One region of the Streptomyces sp. NPDC059248 genome, then DNA from elsewhere that is predicted to be linked to it. Evidence: riboswitches for the same ligand, from Rfam matches in the RefSeq annotation. Region 1 holds a riboswitch; each other region holds the start of a gene.

Region 1 (2,191 bases):
CAACCCGGGTCTCGGCACGGCGTTCACCGTCGCCGAGGACGCCCCCTGGCTCACCGCGGGACCGGCCGCCGGTGAACTCGCCACCGGGGCGAGGACACCGCTCACGATCACCGTGGACACCGCGGGTCTCGCCCCCGGCACGGTCCTGACGTCCGCGGTCAGGATCGAGTCCCGGAGTGGACGCTCGCCGGTGCTCTCGGTACCCGTCACGGTCGTCGTGCCGCGCTACCGGGCGGCGCTCGACACCGGCGCCCGGACGTCGTCGGTCGACGTACTCGGCGACACCTGGACCCCGGACCGGGCGTATACGAACGGCTCGTACGGCTACCAGGGCGCGTCCGCGACCCGCTCCACCGGTCGCGCGGTCTCCGGCACCGACGACCCGGGGCTGTTCCGCACGGCCCGTGAGGGCATGTACGAGTACCGCTTCGACGGGGTGCCCAACGGGGTCTACACGGTGGAACTCGGCTTCGCCGAACTGTCGTCGACCCGGCCCGACAAGCGGGTCTTCGACGTACTCGCCGAGGGCGTCCAGGTCCTGCCCGCCCTCGACATCGCCCTGGAGGCGGGATCGTACGCGGCGGTCCAGCGCGCCTATACGGTGACGGTCACCGACGGCACGCTGAACGTCCGCTTCGTGGCCCGGGGCGGATACGCCAAGCCGCTGGTCAACGCCCTCCGGGTGACGGACCGGCCGGACCTGGCGCCGCCGGCGCGCGCGGCCCGGTGACGACGACCGGCTGATCACCGGACCTCCGACGCCCCACCACCGGGGTGACCGGTCGTCATCCGGTACGACCGCACGACCGCACGACAACACGACGGCCCGTCGGGTCCCCTCGGGGAATCCGGCGGGCCGTCGCCGGTTCGGGCCGGGGAGGATTCGCTCGGGCCGGGGCCGGTGTGCCGTAGGGTGACACGTACGACTGGTTCGCCCCCGTCAGCCGGACGGGAGGCGTCGTAAGAGGGAACCCGGTGGGAATCCGGGACTGCCCCGCAGCGGTGAGTGGGAACGACCGCCGTCATACGCACTGGGTCCGTGACGGACCCGGGAAGCGACGGCCAGTAGGTGCCCGCCGGGAGACCGGTGGACGTGCCCGTGAGTCCGAAGACCTGCCCGTCGTCCGTGTGCGCCGGTGCGCGCACGGTCTTCCGGTGACCTCGAGGGCGGGTCGGCGACGAATGAGCGGCGGGGCCGCGGCGCGTACGGACGCGCCGGGCGGCACCCGTCCGCCGTGTCGTCCCTTCGCGTTCTCGTCCCGTCACCGGGACTCACAGGAGAAGACTCGCGAAGGAGAGTTCCGTGACCACGAAGTCCGCAGCCGCGGCAGCACGGTCCACCGTGTACGGCTACCCCCGTCAGGGGGCGGACCGGGAGCTGAAGAAGGCCGTCGAAGGCTACTGGAAGGGCCGTGTCACCGCGGCCGAACTGCGTCGCACGGCCGTCGCGCTGCGCGCCGCGAACTGGCGGTCGCTCGCGGACGCGGGCATCGCCGAGGTGCCGACGGGCGACTTCTCGTACTACGACCACGTCCTCGACACCACCGTGATGGTGGGCGCGATCCCCGCCCGGCATCGCGCGGCGGTCGCCGCCGACCCGCTCGACGGCTACTTCGCCATGGCCCGCGGCACACAGGAGGCCGCGCCGCTGGAGATGACGAAGTGGTTCGATACGAATTACCACTATCTGGTGCCGGAGCTGGGGCCCGACACCGTGTTCACGGCCGACTCCGCCGCGCAGGTCGGCGCGTTCCGGGAGGCCGCCGCGCTCGGCCTGACGGGCCGCCCGGTACTGGTCGGCCCGGTCACCTACCTCCTGCTCGCGAAGGCGGCCCCCGGCGCGCCCGCCGGATTCGAACCGCTGTCGCTGCTGGACCGGCTGCTGCCCGTGTACGCGGAGGTCCTGGCCGATCTGCGGGCGGCCGGCGCCGCCTGGGTCCAGCTGGACGAACCGGCGCTCGTCTCGGACCGCAGCCTGGACGAACTGGCCGCCACGGCCCGGGCGTACGCCCTGCTCGGCGGGCTCACGGACCGGCCGAAGCTGCTGGTCGCTTCCTACTTCGACCGGCTCGGCGTGGCGCTGCCCATCCTGGCCGACTCCCCGGTCGAGGGTCTGGCGCTGGACTTCACGGGACCCGCGGCGGCGAATCTCGCGGCGCTGGCCTCCGTCGGCGGACTGCCGGGCAGGCGG
Region 2 (2,191 bases), on a different contig from region 1:
GCCGGGCCCGTCCGGTGCCGCGGGCGTCATCGGGTGAGCTGCGGGGCCAGCTTGGCGATCGCGTCCGGCGCGCGGACGCCGACGACCGCGTCCGAGAGCGGCAGGACGGCGAACTTCTTGTTCTTGATCGCCGGGACGTCCTTCAGCGCCGGGTCCTCCAGCAGCCGCTGCTTCTTCTGTTCGAGGCTCGTGGCGCCGTAGTCGTAGATCACGATCACCTCGGGCTTACGGGCCACGACCTGCTCCCAGGTCGCGTCGCCGAAGCTCTTGGGGATGTCGGCGAAGACGTTCCGGCCGCCCGCGCGGGCGATCAGCTCGTTGCCGATGCCCTTGCCGCCGACGGTGAACGCGGTCTTGTCGCCGCTGTCGTAGACGAACACGGGCACCGGTGCGGCCTGCGTCTTCTTCAGCCCGGCCGCGGTCTTCGCGACCGTCGACCTGGAAGCGGCGATCCACTTCTCGGCCCGGTCGCGGACGCCGAAGGTGCGGCCGACCTCGTCGATCTCGCGGTAGACGTCGTCGAGGGTCGTCCGCTTCTCGGTGCAGTACTCCAGATTGAGCCGGGAGTCGATACCGGACTTCTTCAGCTCCTCGCGGGTCCGGCCGTCCTTGGCCTCGAAGGCGCTGGCGTAACCGCCGTAGACGAAGTCGGGGTTCGCGGCGAGGAGCTTCTCCTTGGAGGGATACTCCTTGGCGATCACGGGGACCGACTCGTACGCCTTCGCGTAACGCGGGAGCACCTTGTCGTCGAGATAGGCGGTGCCGACGAGGGACTTCTCCAGGCCCAGCTCCAGCATGATCTCGGTGACGTGCTGGTTCATCGTGACGACCCGCTCCGGGGGCGCCTTGTACGTGGTCTTCACACCGCAGTTGTCGACGGTGTACGGGAACCCGGCGGCCGAGGCACCGGTCTTCCCCGCGTCGGAGCCGGACTTGGAACCGGAACCGGAATCCGAACCGCCGCAAGCGGTGAGGACAAGGGGGAGCAGCGCCGCTGCCGTACCGGCTATGAGGGTACGGCGGCGGGACGGGCGTCCGGACATGCTGATGGCCTCCTCCGGGGATTTCCGCGTCCCCTGGGTGGTGGAAGAGGGCGATGGGTCAGTTCCTGGCTGACGGCCGCGGACATGGGCTGGTAGGCACGTGTCAACGACCGGTTCACAGTGGCGGGACCGCACCGGATTCGCACCGGCTTCCTGGGTCCCACCGCCCCGTATGGAATTGAAGCTGCCGGGTCAGTATGCCTTGACGACCCGGATCTCCTCCTCCGTGACCTCTCCGTTCACGATCCGGAACGAGCGGAACTGGAACGGCCCGGCCGCGTCGGAGTCCGCCGTGGAGACCAGGACGTAGTGCGCGCCGGGCTCGTTGGCGTAGGTGATGTCGGTACGGGACGGATACGCCTCGGTCGCCGTGTGCGAGTGGTAGACGATCACCGGCTCCTCGCCGTTGTCGTCCATCTCGCGGTACAGCTTCAGCAGATCGCCGGAGTCGAACTCGTAGAACGTGGGCGACCTGGCCGCGTTGAGCATCGGGATGAATCGTTCCGGCCGGTCGCTGCCCTCGGGGCCCGCGACCACGCCGCACGCCTCGTCGGGGTGGTCGGCCCTGGAGTGCGCGACGATCCGGTCGTAGAGGTCCTGGGTCAGGGTCAGCATGCGGATCAGGATAAGCGGGGGCCGTCCGGACGGCGGAAGGGCCGGTCCGTATCGTGCCGCGATACGGACCGGCCCTTCTCGCATACCGGACGGCCGGACGGCTCAGCGCTTGGCGAAGGCCGCGCCGTCCGGGTTCTTCGCCCGCAGGACGAGATACGAGACCAGCAGGACGAGGGCCCAGAGCGGGGCCACGTACAAGGAGATCCTGGCGTCCTTGTCGATGCCCATCAGCACGATCACCAGGCCGATGAAGGCCAGGGCGAACCAGCTCGTCCAGGGCGCGCCGGGCGCCTTGAAGGAGGACTCGGCGACCTCGCCGCGAGCGACCTTGGCGCGGTAGCGGATATGGCTGACCAGGATCATGACCCAGGCCCACATACCGGAGATCGTGGCAAAGGAGACGATCTTGTGGAAGGCGTCGCCGGGCCACTGGTAGTTGATCCAGACACCGATCAGCATCAGGCCCGCGGAGAAGGTCGTGCCGATCAGCGGGGTGCCGTGCTTGGTGAGCCGGGTGAAGATCCTGGGGCCCT
Region 3 (2,191 bases), on a different contig from region 1:
AGATTCGACGAGTGGACCGTGTGGCCCTTCTCGGCGGTCTGGTTGGCGGTGCGGTTCGCGGCGTCCTTGAAGGTCATCCAGCCGTTGCCGGTCTGCGCGAGGGTCCGCATCATCCGCCCGTACAGCTCCCGGGCGGGCATCGTCTTACGGGCCAGGCCCTTCGCCTCGGCGGCCCGGTACGCGGCGTCGAACTCGTCGCCCCACAGGTCGACCAGCTCGGGGGTGTCCGCGGGCGAGAACAGGGACCACTCGGTGTCCGCGTCGACCCGGCGCATGAACTCGTCCGGGATCCAGTGCGCGAGGTTGAGGTTGTGGGTCCTGCGGGCGTCCTCGCCGGTGTTGTCGCGCAGCTCCAGGAACTCCTCGATGTCCGCGTGCCAGGTCTCCAGATAGACGGCGGCGGCACCCTTGCGCCGGCCGCCCTGGTTGACGGCCGCGACGGAGGCGTCGAGGGTCTTCAGGAACGGGACGATGCCGTTGGAGTGGCCGTTCGTCCCCCGGATGAGGGAGCCCCGGGCCCGGATCCGGGAGTACGAGAGCCCGATACCGCCCGCGTGCTTCGAGAGCCGGGCGACCTGGTGGTAGCGGTCGTAGATGGAGTCCAGCTCGTCCAGCGGCGAGTCCAGCAGATAGCAGGACGACATCTGGGGGTGCCGGGTGCCCGAGTTGAAGAGCGTCGGCGACGACGGCAGGTAGTCGAGCCGGCTCATCAGCCCGTACAGGGCCACGACCTCGTCCAGGGCGCGGACCGAATCGTCCTCGGCGAGACCGGAGGCGACCCGGAGCATGAAGTGCTGCGGGGTCTCCACGACCTTCCGGGTGATCGGGTGGCGCAGCAGATAGCGGCTGTAGAGGGTCCGCAGGCCGAAGTAGCCGAACCGGTCGTCGCCCGCCGGGTCGATCACGGCGTCGAGCCGCTCGGCGTGCAGGGCGACGAAGGCGGCCGTACGGTCCGCGATCAGGCCCTCCGTGTGGCCCACCCGGACCGAGGCGGAGAAGGAGACCGCGCCCTGGCTCTCGGCCTCGGCGGCGATCGTCCTGGTCAGCAGCCGGGCGGCGAGCCGGGAGTACGCGGGGTCGTCGGAGATCAGGCCCGCGGCGGCGTCGGTGGCGAGCTGATGGAGTTCCGCCACGTCCGACCCGGGGTGCCGGCCGCGGAGCGCGGCGGCGGCGACCCTGCCGGGGTCGGTGTCCGGCAGATCGGCGGTGAGGTCGGTCAGGGTCCGCAGAAGCGCGGTCCCCGGGCCGTCCTCGGGCTTGTTCGCCACCGCAGTGGTGATGCCCGAAACCGGATCGGCAGGCGCGATGGTCACGTGGTGCTCTCCCTCGCTCGGCTCACGGACCGCGATGGCGGGGAGTTCGGCGGGCAGGCCGGGGCGGACCGCGCCCGTGGGCGGGCAGCACGCAACGGCGTCCACCGGCCCAACCACGAGGCCCGGACGTCTCGGCACCGGGTCGGACGACGCGGTGCGCTGTCGGCAGACGGCCGGACTTACTCGCGGTGTGACAAAGCACGCCGAAGATCACCGTTGCGGGACAGTTCCGGATTCGCACCGGATTCCTCTGCGACGACAGCGAGACGAGCATACATGTGGGGGCACCCCGAAGATGTTGCCCCCACATGTTGTGTCGCGTCCCTCACTCGCGAGCCACGGTTCCCCTGCGGGGGCGGTGCGGTGAAGGCCGTTTCCCCCTGCGGGGCGGGGCCGGGTGAAGGTGTTCAGGGGCGCTGGGGGTCCCCCCATCGCCGAAGGCATAGGGGGCGGAACCGCGCGACAAGCCCACGATGGCGTGAGGTCGAGTACGGTCGTCATCGGGCTGGGCGGGACGCGGATTCCGTGGCGGTGCGCTGAGGTGGAAGCCTCCACCCGACCGCCCCCGCAGGGGCGCGGCGCCCGGACATGCCTTCGCCGGGGCGGCCCCGTGGATGTGGGGCCGCCCCGGCGAAAAGAAGCTCGGGGCCGGCGGCCCCGAAAAGGTGGCGTCAGTCCTGGGGGCGGCGGAGGCGGGCCACGAACTTGTAGCGGTCGCCGCGGTACACCGAGCGGACCCACTCCACGGGCTCGCCCCGCGCGTCCAGCGAGTGGCGTGAGAGCATCAGCATCGGCAGGCCGACATCCGTCCCCAGCAGCCCCGCCTCGCGCGGTGTGGCCAGGGACGTCTCGATGGTCTCCTCGGCCTCCGCGAGGTG
Region 4 (2,191 bases), on a different contig from region 1:
GCCGAACAGCCCGGCAGCGGGCTCCCATCGGTGTGCCGGGGGCAGACGGCCGCCAGCAGATCGCGCGGCAGATCGTGGCCGCCGTAGTCCGCGGGGTCCTTCCCGGTGATCTCCGCAAGCAGGGCGAGCCGGGCGGCGGCCTCGGGATCCGGGCCCTGGTCCGCGCCCCGCGGATACGCGTAGTCGGTGACCCGGGAGCGCAGATACCCCGAGACCCGGTCCAGCACACCGCTCTTCCCGACCGTCGCCGCCAGCGCGTACGCCGCCTCGGTGGTCAGCAGATCACTGGCCCGGCCCGGCTCCAGCTCCACCCGCTCGCCGTCGACGAGCAGCCGCTGCGCCCAGGCGCCCGCGGCCCGGGTGCGTACCTCGTCCGCCCCGATGCCCGCCCGCACCTGGTCCGGTGTGAAGGACGGCTTCCCGCCCGCGCCGCCGATCTGCGTGGCGCCGAAGACCCAGGCGTCCACATCGCCCGGCTTCAGCCGCCGCGACTTGGCGCCCAGATCGCTGTACCGCCAGTCCTTGTCACCGCGCGCCGCGACCCAGTACGACCAGTACGCCTGGGCGGGCGGGGTTTCGAGGCACTTCTCCCGGTCGGGCGTCGGATACTGCTTGCCGTCGGGCGCCGAGGGGTGGCCGATCCGGCAGATGAACGCGTCGCCGTCGTGCTGGGTCCCGGCCGTGGTGAACCCGCCGGTCCGCAGCAGTTCGAAGCCCGTGGTGGGGGTCGTGTCGCAGCCCCGGACGACCGGCCCGTCGAACGCGCCGAAGTCGACGGCGACGACCGACCCCTTCGTGGAGGTGCACTTCTCGGGCGCCTCGGCGGCCGCCGGGGGAGCGGCGGCGTACACCGCGCCCTGGACGAGCAGGAACACCGCGGTCAGGACGGACACTCCGGACAGAGCCGGGCCGCGTACGGCGACAGGCGCCCCCGGGCGGCCACGGCCGTGCCGCCGGGTTCTCCACCACCGGTCGGCGCGCTGAATCGAGCGTCGGTACGTCCCCACCACGGCCCCTCGTTCGTCCGCGCGGGCCCGACACGTGGCGGGCGGCCCCACGGCACGGCACAGACGCCGGTGGAGCCGGTCGACCACGCCGTAGTCCTCGACGGCGCTTCTCGCAGAAAAGAGCACCCACCCCAGGCAGTCCGGCTCGCCCGCCGTACGGCGGGCCCACGGTTGCGGGTCAGCGCCGGATTCGCACCGGCTTCCCCTGGGGATGAGCGTGTATCAGCCGCAGTGGAACATGTGGCCGAAGAGACCGTCAAGACGGCCCCGCCCCCTCCCGGGAAACCTTTGCGGGGCCGAAACGCGGCCGGTGGCGCGGTTGTTGACCCTCGGGTACCGTCCAGGGCTGTCACATGGGGGAATCCGGTGCGAATCCGGGACTGACGCGCAACGGTGTGGGACGGCGGGAGCCGTACCGAGTCCGAATGCCCATGCGGCGACGCACCATCCAGGAAGCCGTTACCTCGCGTTCGGACGGCGGCCCGACGCCCCCCGAGCCCCGACGGGCCGCGGTGGCGCGGACCGGCCGGCGTCCCCCACCAAGGAGCAGGCCATATGTCCCGTACCCCCGGCACCGGCACCGGCACCGCGGCGCCCCGTATCCGGCGGCTCCGGCCGCGCGCGCTCGCCGTCCCCGCGGCCGCCGTCGCCCTCACCCTCGCGCTCGGTACGCCCACCGCGTCCGCCACCTCCACCCCGGCGCAGATCGCCGCGTCGAAGACGAACGGCGTCGCCTACCTCAAGACCCTCCAGGCCGCGGACGGCTCCTACGCCGGCTCCGGACTCTCCAACGAGTGGGCGTTCAGCGCCTTCGCCGCCGCCGGAACCGCCCCCGCCGACGTCGCCCCCGGCGGCGACACCACCAAGAACGCCCGCACCGTCTACCGCAATCTGCTCGCCACCCCGGGCTGGCCGTCGGCGACCCCCTATGTCACCGACTACGAACGCGGCACCCTCAACGCCTACGCCGCCGGCATCGACCCGGCCCGCGTCTCCGCCTCCCGCAATCTGATCGCCGACATCCACCGCTACTGGCAGACCGCGGAGCCCGGATACTTCGGCCCCTCCGGCAACTTCAACGGCACCGTCTTCGCGGGCCTCGCCCTCGCCGGCGCCAGAACCCAGACCGGGGCACAGCGCGTACCGCAGGCCCTCCTCGACACGATCGTCACCCGGATCCGGGC

The links. Region 1 has a riboswitch for cobalamin ahead of metE (5-methyltetrahydropteroyltriglutamate--homocysteine S-methyltransferase). Riboswitches for the same ligand answer to the same signal wherever they lie in the genome.
Region 2: it holds a riboswitch for cobalamin, as region 1 does, so the genes downstream of both, ACFXG1_RS02310 (ABC transporter substrate-binding protein) here and metE (5-methyltetrahydropteroyltriglutamate--homocysteine S-methyltransferase) in region 1, are expected to answer to the same signal.
Region 3: it holds a riboswitch for cobalamin, as region 1 does, so the genes downstream of both, ACFXG1_RS29375 (ribonucleoside-diphosphate reductase subunit alpha) here and metE (5-methyltetrahydropteroyltriglutamate--homocysteine S-methyltransferase) in region 1, are expected to answer to the same signal.
Region 4: it holds a riboswitch for cobalamin, as region 1 does, so the genes downstream of both, ACFXG1_RS05485 (prenyltransferase/squalene oxidase repeat-containing protein) here and metE (5-methyltetrahydropteroyltriglutamate--homocysteine S-methyltransferase) in region 1, are expected to answer to the same signal.

The regions. Positions count from the first base shown of each region.
Region 1 is NZ_JBHYZV010000131.1:1,513-3,703, reverse strand. Features, by position in the region: gene ACFXG1_RS32030 (S8 family serine peptidase) at 1-730, shown strand, start outside; cobalamin riboswitch at 911-1,136, shown strand; gene metE (5-methyltetrahydropteroyltriglutamate--homocysteine S-methyltransferase) at 1,304-2,191, shown strand, end outside.
Region 2 is NZ_JBHYZV010000003.1:95,377-97,567, forward strand. Features, by position in the region: gene ACFXG1_RS02305 (FecCD family ABC transporter permease) at 1-30, opposite strand, end outside; gene ACFXG1_RS02310 (ABC transporter substrate-binding protein) at 27-1,043, opposite strand; cobalamin riboswitch at 1,082-1,230, opposite strand; gene ACFXG1_RS02315 (Mov34/MPN/PAD-1 family protein) at 1,236-1,658, opposite strand; gene ACFXG1_RS02320 (amino acid permease) at 1,761-2,191, opposite strand, start outside.
Region 3 is NZ_JBHYZV010000098.1:2,233-4,423, forward strand. Features, by position in the region: gene ACFXG1_RS29375 (ribonucleoside-diphosphate reductase subunit alpha) at 1-1,313, opposite strand, end outside; cobalamin riboswitch at 1,467-1,600, opposite strand; gene ACFXG1_RS29380 (GntR family transcriptional regulator) at 1,985-2,191, opposite strand, start outside.
Region 4 is NZ_JBHYZV010000008.1:57,550-59,740, forward strand. Features, by position in the region: gene ACFXG1_RS05485 (prenyltransferase/squalene oxidase repeat-containing protein) at 1-893, opposite strand, end outside; cobalamin riboswitch at 1,124-1,253, opposite strand; cobalamin riboswitch at 1,364-1,438, shown strand; gene ACFXG1_RS05490 (hypothetical protein) at 1,563-2,191, shown strand, end outside.